2 regions of the Actinoplanes sp. CA-142083 genome follow, and region 2 is predicted to be linked to the other one. Evidence: riboswitches for the same ligand, from Rfam matches in the RefSeq annotation. Region 2 holds a riboswitch; the other holds the start of a gene.

Region 1 (5,272 bases), 4.8 Mb from region 2:
CGGCCGTGCTCTACCCGGTCACCCAGTTCACCCAGCACCTGCACGGGTGGAAGCTCGCCGTGGTCCAGGCCAACCCGCTGCTGGTCTACATCGAGTTGATCCGGCACGCGCTGATGGAGGACGTGCCGCTGGCCGGCACGCCGACCCGGCTGTGGATCCAGGCGATCATCTGGGCGCTGGTGGTCGGCATCGGCGGGTACGCGTACTTCTGGCGTGGAGAGAAGGGTTATGGCCGTGGCTGACGACGAGCGGGTCCCCACGATCATCGCGGAGAACGCGCACATCATCTACCGCATCCACGGTTCGGTGTCGGCCGCGCAGAACTCGCCGCTGAGCAGCTTCAAGCGGCTGGTCACCCGCACCAAGAGCGCCGCCGTGCGCGAGGTGCACGCGGTCAAGGGCGTCAGCTTCGTGGCCTACAAGGGCGAGGCCATCGGCCTGATCGGCACCAACGGCTCGGGCAAGTCGACGCTGTTGCGGGCGATCGCCGGGCTGTTGCCGGTCGAGCCGGGCGGCGCGATCTACGCGGCCGGCCAGCCCTCGCTGCTGGGCGTGAACGCGGCGCTGATGAACGACCTGTCCGGCGAGCGCAACGTGATGCTCGGCTGCCTGGCCATGGGCATGAGCCCGGCCGAGGTCAAGGGCCAGGTGCAGGACATCATCGAGTTCTCCGGCATCAACGAGCGGGGCGACTTCAGCTCGCTGCCGATGCGGACCTACTCGTCCGGCATGGGAGCCCGGCTGCGCTTCGCGATCGCCGCGGCCAAGAAGCACGACGTGCTGCTCATCGACGAGGCCCTCGCCACCGGCGACGCGAAGTTCCGCAAGCGCAGCGAGCAGCGGGTGCGCGACCTGCGCGCCGAGGCCGGCACTGTCTTCCTGGTCAGCCACAGCGAGCAGTCGATCCGGGACACCTGCGAGCGCAGCATCTGGCTCGAAGGCGGCGTGATCAAGGCCGACGGCCCGACCGAGGACGTGATGAAGGAGTACGAGACCTTCGTCAAGAAGTGAAGGTCCCGTACTCCCCTCGAGCTACGGGCGCACTGACAGGTGCACGTGGTTGGTGTGGTCGCTCGACGGGTCGCCGTTGCCACCCGAGTACGACTTCCAGCCGCTCGACGGCAGCCAGATGCGTCGGAACCAGATGACGTAGAGCACGCCGAGCTTGCTCGAGTTGTTGATGAAATAGTTCGCCAGGTTGGTCCCGTACGTCTTGCTGCTGCCGGTCGCCACCCCGCCGAACCCGTCCTTGTCGGCGGCGAAGTCGCAGGCTCTCCCCTTCGGATGCTCGCCGCTGTTCTGTTCGCGGAAGCAGTGCACGTAGTGGTTGAAGCCGGCCGACTGGGCCTGCCGCATGGCGAACAGCATGCGCTGGGTGATGCGGCCGCCGCTGGTCGGGTCGTCCACCATGCCGCTGCCGCCCTGGAACGAGCCCGAGCTCGCGCTGCTGCCGCCGTCGCTCGGCTGCGGGTCGTCCTGCCCGGCGTTGGCCGCCTTCAGCGCGCTCTCGGCCTGGACCTTGCGCTTGGCCATCACGTTGACCTGCTTCTGCTGGTCGCGGATGGTTGCGTCGATCGCGAGCTTCGCCTTGGCCTGACCGTCGCGGGTGGCCTCCAGGTCGGCCATCACGGCCTTCTGCTTCGCCGCGACCGTCTGGAGCGTCTCCGCACGGTCCAGGAAACCGCCGGACGAGTCCGCCGTGAGCAGCGCGCTCATCGGGCCGAGCCGGCCGCTCATGTAGGACTGCTGGACGATCTGGTCGAACGCCGCCTGCCGGGGTGCGAGCTCGGTGTCCAGCTCCTTGAGCCGGGCGGTCAGCTCGACCTGCCGTTTCTTGCTCGCGGCCAGCGCGTCCTTGGCTTCGAGGTAGCCCTTGGAGGCCGCCTCGAGCTGCTGGATCAGGGTCTTGGAGCCGCCCTCGCCGTCGTCGCCGGTGTCGCCGGGGGCCGCGCCGGCCGGCGACGCGACCGCGAAGGCCAGGCCGCAGGCGGCCACCACCATGGCGAGCGACGCCGCTAATCGCCGGCGGACAGTAATGTGCCGCACAACCATTCCTTCCGTCGGCCGCCGACCGGGTTAGCTGACGGGTTCGGGACGGAAGTTCCCTACCGCTGAGAGCGGATTCACCCCAACAAAAACCTGGGTCCCCGACTCGCCAAAGGCGATTAGGCGGCGATCCCCGGGCGGGGATCGCGACCGACGATACCCATGACATCGATTGATCGACAGATCTCGCACTCCACGCGATCACCGGATGACCGTGCGTCGACTTATCACGGAAAGTGCTCGAAGGATTACCGCATTCGCATTTTCCGGAGACTGAAGTGTCGCGCGACCTCGGGTAAACTCACCCGCGGCTCTGCCACCGAGGCGCCGCCCCCGAGGTGCCGGCAGGCCGCCGCCCAATCGCCGCAAGGCGAGCCGGGGACCCAATGTCCCACTGGGGTGAATCCGCGAGAGCGGTAGGGATCGCTTCCGTCCCGAACCCGTCAGCTAACCCGGTCGGCGGTAACCCGGAAGGAACGTGGATGACCGTACGCCCCCGCCGGTGGCTGACCCTCGCCCTGGCGCCGCTCGTGGCTGCCTCGATCTTCGCGGCGCCCGCCGCGCCCGCGAGCGCCGATCCCGACGACTCGTCGTCCTCGTCGGCCCAGCCCGACGAGAAGGGTGACGAGATCGAGTCGAACTCCACCCTCAACGAAGTGCTCGAGTCGTCGAACCGCAAGTTCGTGCAGGCCAAGGCCGCCGTGGCGAAGTCGACCACGACGCAGAAGAAGCTGGCCATCCAGATCAACCTGGCCGAGGCGAAACGCGACTCGCTGGTTCCCGAGGTCAACGCGATCGCCGCGCAGCAGTACCGCACCGGTCACCTCGGCGCCGCGAGCTTCCTGCTCGGCAGCCAGGGGTCGGACGACTTCCTGGCCAAGGCGGTCTCGCTCGAGGAGATCAACACCCTGCACGACCGGAAGCTGCGCGAGCTGAACGCGGCCATCGACGACGTGACCGCCAAGAAGGCCGCGCTCGACGCCGAGGTGAAGCAGCAGCAGACCAACCTGGTCGCGATGAAGAAGCAGAAGGACGCGGCCGACAAGGCGCTGTCGCTGGTCGGTGGCGAGAGTCTCACCGGCGGCTTCGTGGACGCGGTGTCCAAGCAGGCGGCGCCGGCCCCGCGCAACTCCGAAGGCGGATTCTCGGCGGAGAAATGCACGGTGAAGGATCCGACCACAAGCGGTTGCATCACCGCCCGTACATTGCACATGTACCAAGAGGTGAAGAAGGCGGGCTTCAATCGCTTCGTCGGTTGTCACCGCAACGGCGGTCCGTTCGAGCACCCGAAGGGCCGGGCCTGCGACTGGTCGTTGCAGAAGAGCGGATTCTCGGTCGCGCACAACGCCGACATGAAGAACTACGGCAACGACCTCATGGCGTTCCTGGTGCGCAACGCCGACCGGTTGGGCATCTACTACGTCATCTGGTACGCGCAGATCTGGTTCCCGGCCACCGGCTGGCACGCCTATCACGGCGCGAGCAACCACAAGGACCACGTACACGTATCAATGCTTTAAGAAGTCGTTTCAAGAAAAGGGCCCCCAAGGGGGCCCTTTTCAGTCAGTGCGTCAGTCCTGCGGCGCCCGGCGCACCGGGGAGCGACCGGCCGGCTGGGTCGGCGGCGGCCCGACCGGACCCTGCGGCGGGATCGGCACGGTCACCGGCTTCACCTGGGTCACCTCGATCTCCTTGCCGTGGTGGCTGAACACCAGGCGGGCCGAGCCGCCACCGTTGCGCAGCGAGTAGGTGGCCTCGTCGGCGGTCACGTTCACCCGCACCCGCAGGCCCCGCCACAGCAGCGAGAACTCCAGGTTGCTGATCCGGCTGGGCAGGCGCGGCGCGAACGACAGCTGGCCGTTGAAGTCCCGCATGCCGCCGAGGCCGGCGATCAACGAGATCCACGTTCCGGCCAGCGACGCCACGTGCACGCCGTCCCGCGAGTTCTGGTGCAGGTCGTGCAGGTCCATCAGGGCGGCCTCGCCCAGGTAGTCGTGGGCCAGCTCGAGATGGCCCACCTCGGCCGCCATGACGGCCTGGATGCACGCCGACAGCGACGAGTCCCGGACGGTCCGCGCGTCGTAGTAGGCGAAGTTGCGCTGCTTCTCCTCTGGCGTGAACGCGTCGCCGCGGATGTACATCGCCATGACCAGGTCGGCCTGCTTGACCACCTGCTTGCGGTACAGGTCGAAGTACGGGTAGTTCAGCAGCAGCGGGTACGCCTCCGGGGGCGTGTTCTCGAAGTCCCACTCCTGCAGCCGGGTGAAGCCCTCCGACTGCTGGTGCACGTGGAGCTCCCGGTCGTACGGGATGTGCACGGCCGCCGCCGCGTCCCGCCAGGAGGCCATCTCCTCGTCGTCCACGCCGAGCTGACGGGCCAGGTCGGGGTGGCGCTTGGCCGCCTCGACCGCGCTGAACATGTTCTGCTGGGCCATCAGGTTGGTGTAGATGTTGTCGTCGACCACGGCCGTGTATTCGTCGGGGCCGGTGACGCCGTCGATGTGGAAGCGGCCGTGCCGGTCGTGGTGGCCCAGCGACCGCCACAGCCGGGCGGTCTCGATCAGCAGCTCGAGGCCCACCTCGCGCTCGAAGTCGTAGTCGCCGGTGGCCTGCACGTAACGGCGGACCGCGTCGGCGATGTCGGCGCCGATGTGGAAGCCCGCGGTGCCGGCCGGCCAGTACGCGGAGCACTCCTGGCCGCGGATCGTGCGCCACGGGAAGGCCGCGCCCTGCAGGCCGAGCGTCTGCGCGCGCTCCCGGGCCAGGTCGAGCGTCGAGTGCCGCCAGCGCAGCACGTCGGCCGCCGCCGAGGGCTGGGTGTAGGTCAGCGCGGGCAGCACGAAGGTCTCGGCGTCCCAGAACGTGTGGCCGTCGTAGCCGGGGCCGGACAGTCCCTTGGAGCCGATCGGGCGCTGCTCGGCCCGGGCGCCCGCCTGCAGCGTGTGGAACAGCCCGAAGCGGACCGCCTGCTGCACCTCAGGGTCGCCCTCGACCTTGACGTCGGAGTGGTCCCAGAAGGCGTCCAGGTACTCCCGCTGGGCGTCCACGAGGCCTTCCCAGCCGTCCAGCCGGGCGCTGGCGAGCGCGGCGCCCACCTGGTCGCGGATGGCGGGCAGCGAGCGGCTTCCGGACCACCCGTACGCGGCGAGCTTGACCACCCGCAGCTTCTGGCCCGGCTCGAGCTTGGTGGCGACCGTCGTGCGCAGCCAGTCGGGGTGGCCCTCGG
Region 2 (5,272 bases):
ATCGAGTCGCGCATCGCGAACTCGGCGGCGGTCTCGCAGACGTGCGCCAGGTCGGCGCCCGAGTAGTTCTCGGTCGCATCCGCGACCTTGCCGAGGTCGATGCCCGCGACCGGGCGGTCGCGCAGGTGATACTCCAGGATCGCGGCGCGTGCGGCCTTGTCGGGAGGCAACACCAATAGCGTACGGTCGAGCCGGCCGGGCCGCCGCAGCGCGGAGTCGATGTCCCACGGGGCGTTCGTCGCCGCCAGCACGAAGACGCCGTCGTTGTTGCCGTCGACCCCGTCGAGCTCGGTCAGCAGCTGGTTGACGACGGTGCGCATGGACGACGAGTTGAGCTGGCTGCGCTTGTGGCCGAGCGCGTCGATCTCGTCGAGGAACAGCACGCAGGGCGCGTGGCCGCGGGCCGATTGGAACAGGTCGTGCAGGTTGCGCTCGGAGCTGCCGACCCACATGTTCAACACGTCGGTGATGGACAGCGAGATGAACGCGGCGCCCATCTCGCCGGCGACGGCCCGGGCCAGGAACGTCTTGCCGCAGCCGGGCGGGCCGTAGAGCAGCAGGCCGCCGCGCAGGCTCTTGCCGAACAGGCTGCGCAGCTTGGGGTTGCGCAGCGGGCCGAGGAAGGAGACCTCGAGGCGCTTCTTGACCTCCTGCATGCCGCCGACGTCGGCGAGGGTGATGGTGGACCGCTCGACGTCGAAGGTGCGGTCGGCGTGGCCCCGCACGGGGTCGGGCTCGTCGTCGGCCTTGGCGAACCTCGGCGGCACGATGTCGCCGAGATCCTGCTCCATGGCCGCCCAGTCGACGGTGTCGTCGCCTTTGGGCTTTTCAGCGGCCGGCTTTTCCCGCGCCGGCGACTCGGCCGGCGCCGGGCCGCCCAGCGCCGAGGTCATCAGGCGCTGGGCGGTCTCGTTGCCCGGCTCGCGGGCGAGGACCTGGGCCGCGTGGCCGATCGCCTCGGCGCCGCGGCCCGCCCCCACCAGCAGCTCGGCCAGGTGGAGCCGGAGCGTCAGGTCGTCGGGCCGGGCCTCGACGGCGGCGCTCAGGCTGTCGATGAGGGGCGAGTCGCTCATGACAGCAAATTATGCCCGCGCCCCCTGACAAGATCGCGGCGCGGTCACAGGGCCTCGTGGAAGAACGACGTGATGTCCGCCGCCAGCAGCTCGGGCACCTCCAGCGCCGCGAAGTGCCCGCCGGACGGGAACTCGGTCCACTGCCGGACGTCGTGACGCAGGTCCACCAGGGGACGGACCGGCTGGACGATGTCCTTGGGGAGGACCGCGATGCCGATCGGGACCGGGCACGGCACCGGACCGCTGCCGAGGCCGCTCTCCTTGACCAGGCGCGACGACGACCCGGCCGTGCCGGTGATCCAGTAGTGCATGACGTCGGTCAGGATCACCTCGTCCGGGATCGGATGGGCCGGGTCGGCCCACTGCGAGAATTTCTCCGCGAGGAAGGCGAGCTGGCCTACCGGGGAGTCGTTCAACGCGTACGCGATGGTCTGTGGCGCCGCCGCGAACAGCACCTGATGCGGGTGGCGATTGGCGGCCAGTTTCAGGGTCTTCTCGAGCCGTTCGGCGTCGAGCGGCGAAAGTTTCCCGTCGTAGGCGCCCCCGGTCGGCATGAAGTTGATGTGCACGCCGATCACATGAGCCGGGTCGGCGGCGGACACGAGGCGCGAGATGCCAGAGCCCCAGTCCCCGCCCTGGGTGCCGTAACGCTCGTACCCGAGATCGGCCATGAGTCTCACCCAGGCCTGCGCCACCCGTTGCTGGCCCCAGCCGCGGGAGCGGGTGGGCCCGGAGAATCCGAAGCCCGGAATCGCCGGGATCACCAGGTGGAAACGCGGCGTGAGCAGCGGGATCAGGTCGAGGAACTCGACCACCGAGCCGGGCCAGCCGTGAGTGAGGATCAGCGGGATCGCGTCCGGCGACGCCGAGCGGATATGCAAGAACCAGATGTTCTCGCCGTCGATTGTGGTCGTGAACTGCGGGTACGCGTTGAGCCGCGCCTCGTGGGCGCGCCAGTCGAGCTTCTGCCAGGCGTCGGCGAGCTGCCGCACCCGGTCGAGCGGGATGCCGTAGTCCCAGCCGGCGCCGGACAGCTCGTCGGGCCAGCGGGTGCGGGCCAGCCGCTCGTTCAGGTCGTCGAGCTCTGCTTGCGGAACGTGCACGCTGAATTCGTTCATGCTCCTAACGTTAGGTCCACTAACGTTAGGAGCGCAAATGTTATGCTGCTCACGTGGAGAGCGTGGAGCACCTGCCCAGCTGGCTGCTGACCCAGACCGCCGGGTTTGCGGGGCGCATGGTCAGCGCCCGGTTCGCGGATGTCGGCGCCCGCGGGTACCACTACCGCGTGCTCTCCTCGCTGGCCACCGAGGGCCCGGCCAGCCAGGCCGACCTCGGGCGGCGCGTGGGCATCCACCTCAGTGACATGGTCAAGGCCCTCAACGAGTTGGAGGCCGATGGTTTCGTCCAGCGTGTGCCCAGCCCCGACGACCGCCGCCGCAACATCATCACGATCACCGACGGCGGGCGGGCGCGCGCGGAGCAGCTGGCCCGGCAGGTCGGCTCCATCCAGGAGGAGCTGCTCGAGCCCCTCGACCGGGTGGAGCGCGAGCAGTTGACCACGCTGCTGGCGAAGCTCTACCGGCACCACCGTGTGCGGGAGGCCGCCCCGCCGCCCATGGACTGACGGCAGGTTTCCCGGTTGCCCGCGACACGGCGAGCCGCTAGATACGCGGAAGGGCCGCCTTCCGGCGGCCCTTCTTCGTGTTCCGGATCTCAGCCCGGTCGCCGGTAGCCGGCGATCGGTCCCCGTTCGATCGTCGCCATCCGTACATGGTCACCCGTGTGCGGGGCGTGCACCACCATGCCGCCGCCGATGTAGATGGCGACGTGATGGAGGCTTCCGGGGTAGTAGAAGACCAGGTCACCCGGTTGCAGCTCGTTCCGGGACACGGCCTTGCCCTCGTTCCACTGGTCCTTCGTGTAGTGCTCGAGATGCACCCCCACGCTGGCCCACGCCTCCTTCGTCAGGCCCGAGCAGTCGTAACTGTTCGGTCCGTCGGAACCGAAGACATAGGGCTTGCCGATGAGGTCGCATGCCTTCTGCGCCGCTCGGCCGCCCTTGTCGTTGGTGTAGGTGACGGGGCACGGTCCGGTCTTGTACGGGCCGTCGGCCTCGCCCGCCGAGCCGTACGCCTGGATCCGCAGCTTCTGCAGGCTGTCGATCTTCTTCTGGATCGCGGCCTTCTGCTTGGCCAGGTCGGCATCGCGGGCCGCGATGGACTTGGTCAGCACGTCCAGGTCGGACTTCATGCCGGCGTACTTGTCGCGAAGTTTCGCGACCCCGGCGATCTGGTCCTGCTGGTGCCGAGCGAGCTGATCGAGATAGGTCAGCTTGTCGGTCAGCCCGGTGGGCGACCCGCTCACGATCATGGCGTTGAAAGCGTTCGGCGCGCCCTGCTTGTACGCGTCGACCGCCATGCCGCGAACCTGAGAAAGGGCGACGTCCACCTGCACCTGGAGCGGGGTGAGCTGCTTGGTGAGGTTCTTCAGCTGAGCCTGGTTCTTGAGCAGTTTGCCGTGCACGTCGTTGTACTGCTCGATGACCGGCTCGAGTTGGTTCCACTGCTTGTCGATCTCGGCCTCGACGGTGGCCGGGTCGGGTGCTGCGTGCGCTACGGACGGGCCGGTGAGAACGATCCCGACCGCGGCGACGGCGCAGACGATGCTGCGCAGAACTGCGGCGCGGCGCGCCCCAATCCGTTTCACGTAGGTGCGTTATCCCTTCTTCCCTCGCGCCGCCGACCGGGTTAGCTGACGGGTTCGGGCGGGAAGCGCGCCCGGCCGCAGGGGGACTGCGGCTTCACCCCGACTACTCGGGTCCCCGGTTCGCCGCATGCGGCGATTAGGCGGTGATCCGTCAGATCGGCCGGATGGACGATGGGGGGCTGCCGGACCGCCGACCACCGTACCCTCGATCATGCGGGTAACTGAAGTTGCCACGACGGGGAAACTTCCTGCACGGCTTTCGCTACCCAGCGTGGTCAGAGAGGCCAGGCATCCAGCGCGCGGTCGAGCCACGGGACGACCAGGATCACGGTGGGTAGTACCAGCAGGGCAAGCGCGACGACCGCGACGACCGTGTTGAGGGCCGCCGAGGGGCGTTGCGGAGCCGCCAGGCGGTCCAGCCGGCGTCGTTGCGAGTTTCGTTCGGGCACGACTTCCTCCGCCAGGGGGACAGCGTCGGTCAGGCGTTCGAGCGCGCCGCGCAGGGGCGCGGCGCCGGCGCGTTTCCGGGCGGCGTCGTCGGCCACCATCTCCAGCAGCACGTGTACGGCGTCCAGCGGCGCCCGGCTGCGCAGGGGACGCGGCACGGCGCGATAGAAGGCCGTGAACGACTCCATGACCACCTCGTGCCGGTGGCGCAGGTGGGTCTGCTCGTGGGCGAGGACGGCGTCGACCTGGTCGCGGTCGAGCAGGCGAAGCGCGCCGTCGCTGAGCACCACCCGCGCCTCCCGGCCGGGCACGCAATACGCGAGCGGCAAGTTTCCGGCGAGGACGCGAACGTTTCCGGCGTCCAATTCCTCGCGGTGCTCGGCCTTGTCGAGCAGGTCGACGAGCAGGCGGTGTTTCGCGCGGCGGGCCCGCGAGCGCCGCGAAACTCCCCACAGCGAGACGAGCAGCCGCAGCACGATGATCGCGGCCACCGCCAGGGCGCCGATCAGCGCGGCGGCGGTGACCGGCTTTCCGGAGCCGGCGGCGCGGGTCAGCTCCTCGGGCGCGGCGAGCACGACGCCGAGGGCCGAGAGCACGGCGGCCAGGGTGACGGCCTGCCACAGCAGCACGGCGGCGGCGGGCGCCCGGTCGGGCCAGCGGGCCCGCGCCAGCAGGCCGGGCACGATCAGCGACAGGGTGAGCCCGAGCGCGCCGAGCAGCAGCGCGGTCATCCGGCGATCCCGTGGCTCTCCATCACTTCTTGGTGGCGGCTTCGATGGCGGCCTGCAGCGCCGCCGGCGAAAGTTGCCCGACGAAATACGCCAGCGCGGCGTCCTGATCGGGCGAGGCGCTGAGCGCGTCGAGCATGACCGACGCCGTCATCTCCTCGCGGGACTGCGCCGGGGCGTACCGGTAGGCGCGGTCCGCTCTCTGCTGCACCACGACTGCCTTTCTGGCCAGGCGGTCGAGCACGGTCATCACGGTCGTGTAGGCGAGGTCGCGGTCGCGGCTGAGCGACTCGTGCACCTGCCGCACCGTGAGCGGTT

Evidence for each region. A riboswitch is a leader RNA that binds a small molecule or an ion and turns the genes downstream of it on or off. The one in region 2 is predicted to bind cyclic di-AMP.
Region 1: linked by a shared signal. The riboswitch ahead of ACQPZX_RS02085 (coiled-coil domain-containing protein) and the one ahead of ACQPZX_RS29205 (NlpC/P60 family protein) in region 2 are both predicted to bind cyclic di-AMP.

The regions. Positions count from the first base shown of each region.
Region 1 covers NZ_CP192076.1:430,663-435,934, reverse strand. The annotation lists gene ACQPZX_RS02100 (ABC transporter permease) at 1-242, shown strand, start outside; gene ACQPZX_RS02095 (ABC transporter ATP-binding protein) at 229-1,011, shown strand; gene ACQPZX_RS02090 (coiled-coil domain-containing protein) at 1,033-2,001, opposite strand; cyclic di-AMP (ydaO/yuaA leader) riboswitch at 2,050-2,182, opposite strand; cyclic di-AMP (ydaO/yuaA leader) riboswitch at 2,390-2,523, shown strand; gene ACQPZX_RS02085 (coiled-coil domain-containing protein) at 2,529-3,566, shown strand; gene ACQPZX_RS02080 (glycoside hydrolase family 65 protein) at 3,618-5,272, opposite strand, start outside.
Region 2 covers NZ_CP192076.1:6,363,497-6,368,768, forward strand. The annotation lists gene ACQPZX_RS29190 (AAA family ATPase) at 1-1,073, opposite strand, end outside; gene ACQPZX_RS29195 (epoxide hydrolase family protein) at 1,118-2,191, opposite strand; gene ACQPZX_RS29200 (MarR family winged helix-turn-helix transcriptional regulator) at 2,245-2,697, shown strand; gene ACQPZX_RS29205 (NlpC/P60 family protein) at 2,787-3,779, opposite strand; cyclic di-AMP (ydaO/yuaA leader) riboswitch at 3,796-3,932, opposite strand; gene ACQPZX_RS29210 (M56 family metallopeptidase) at 4,055-4,957, opposite strand; gene ACQPZX_RS29215 (BlaI/MecI/CopY family transcriptional regulator) at 4,980-5,272, opposite strand, start outside.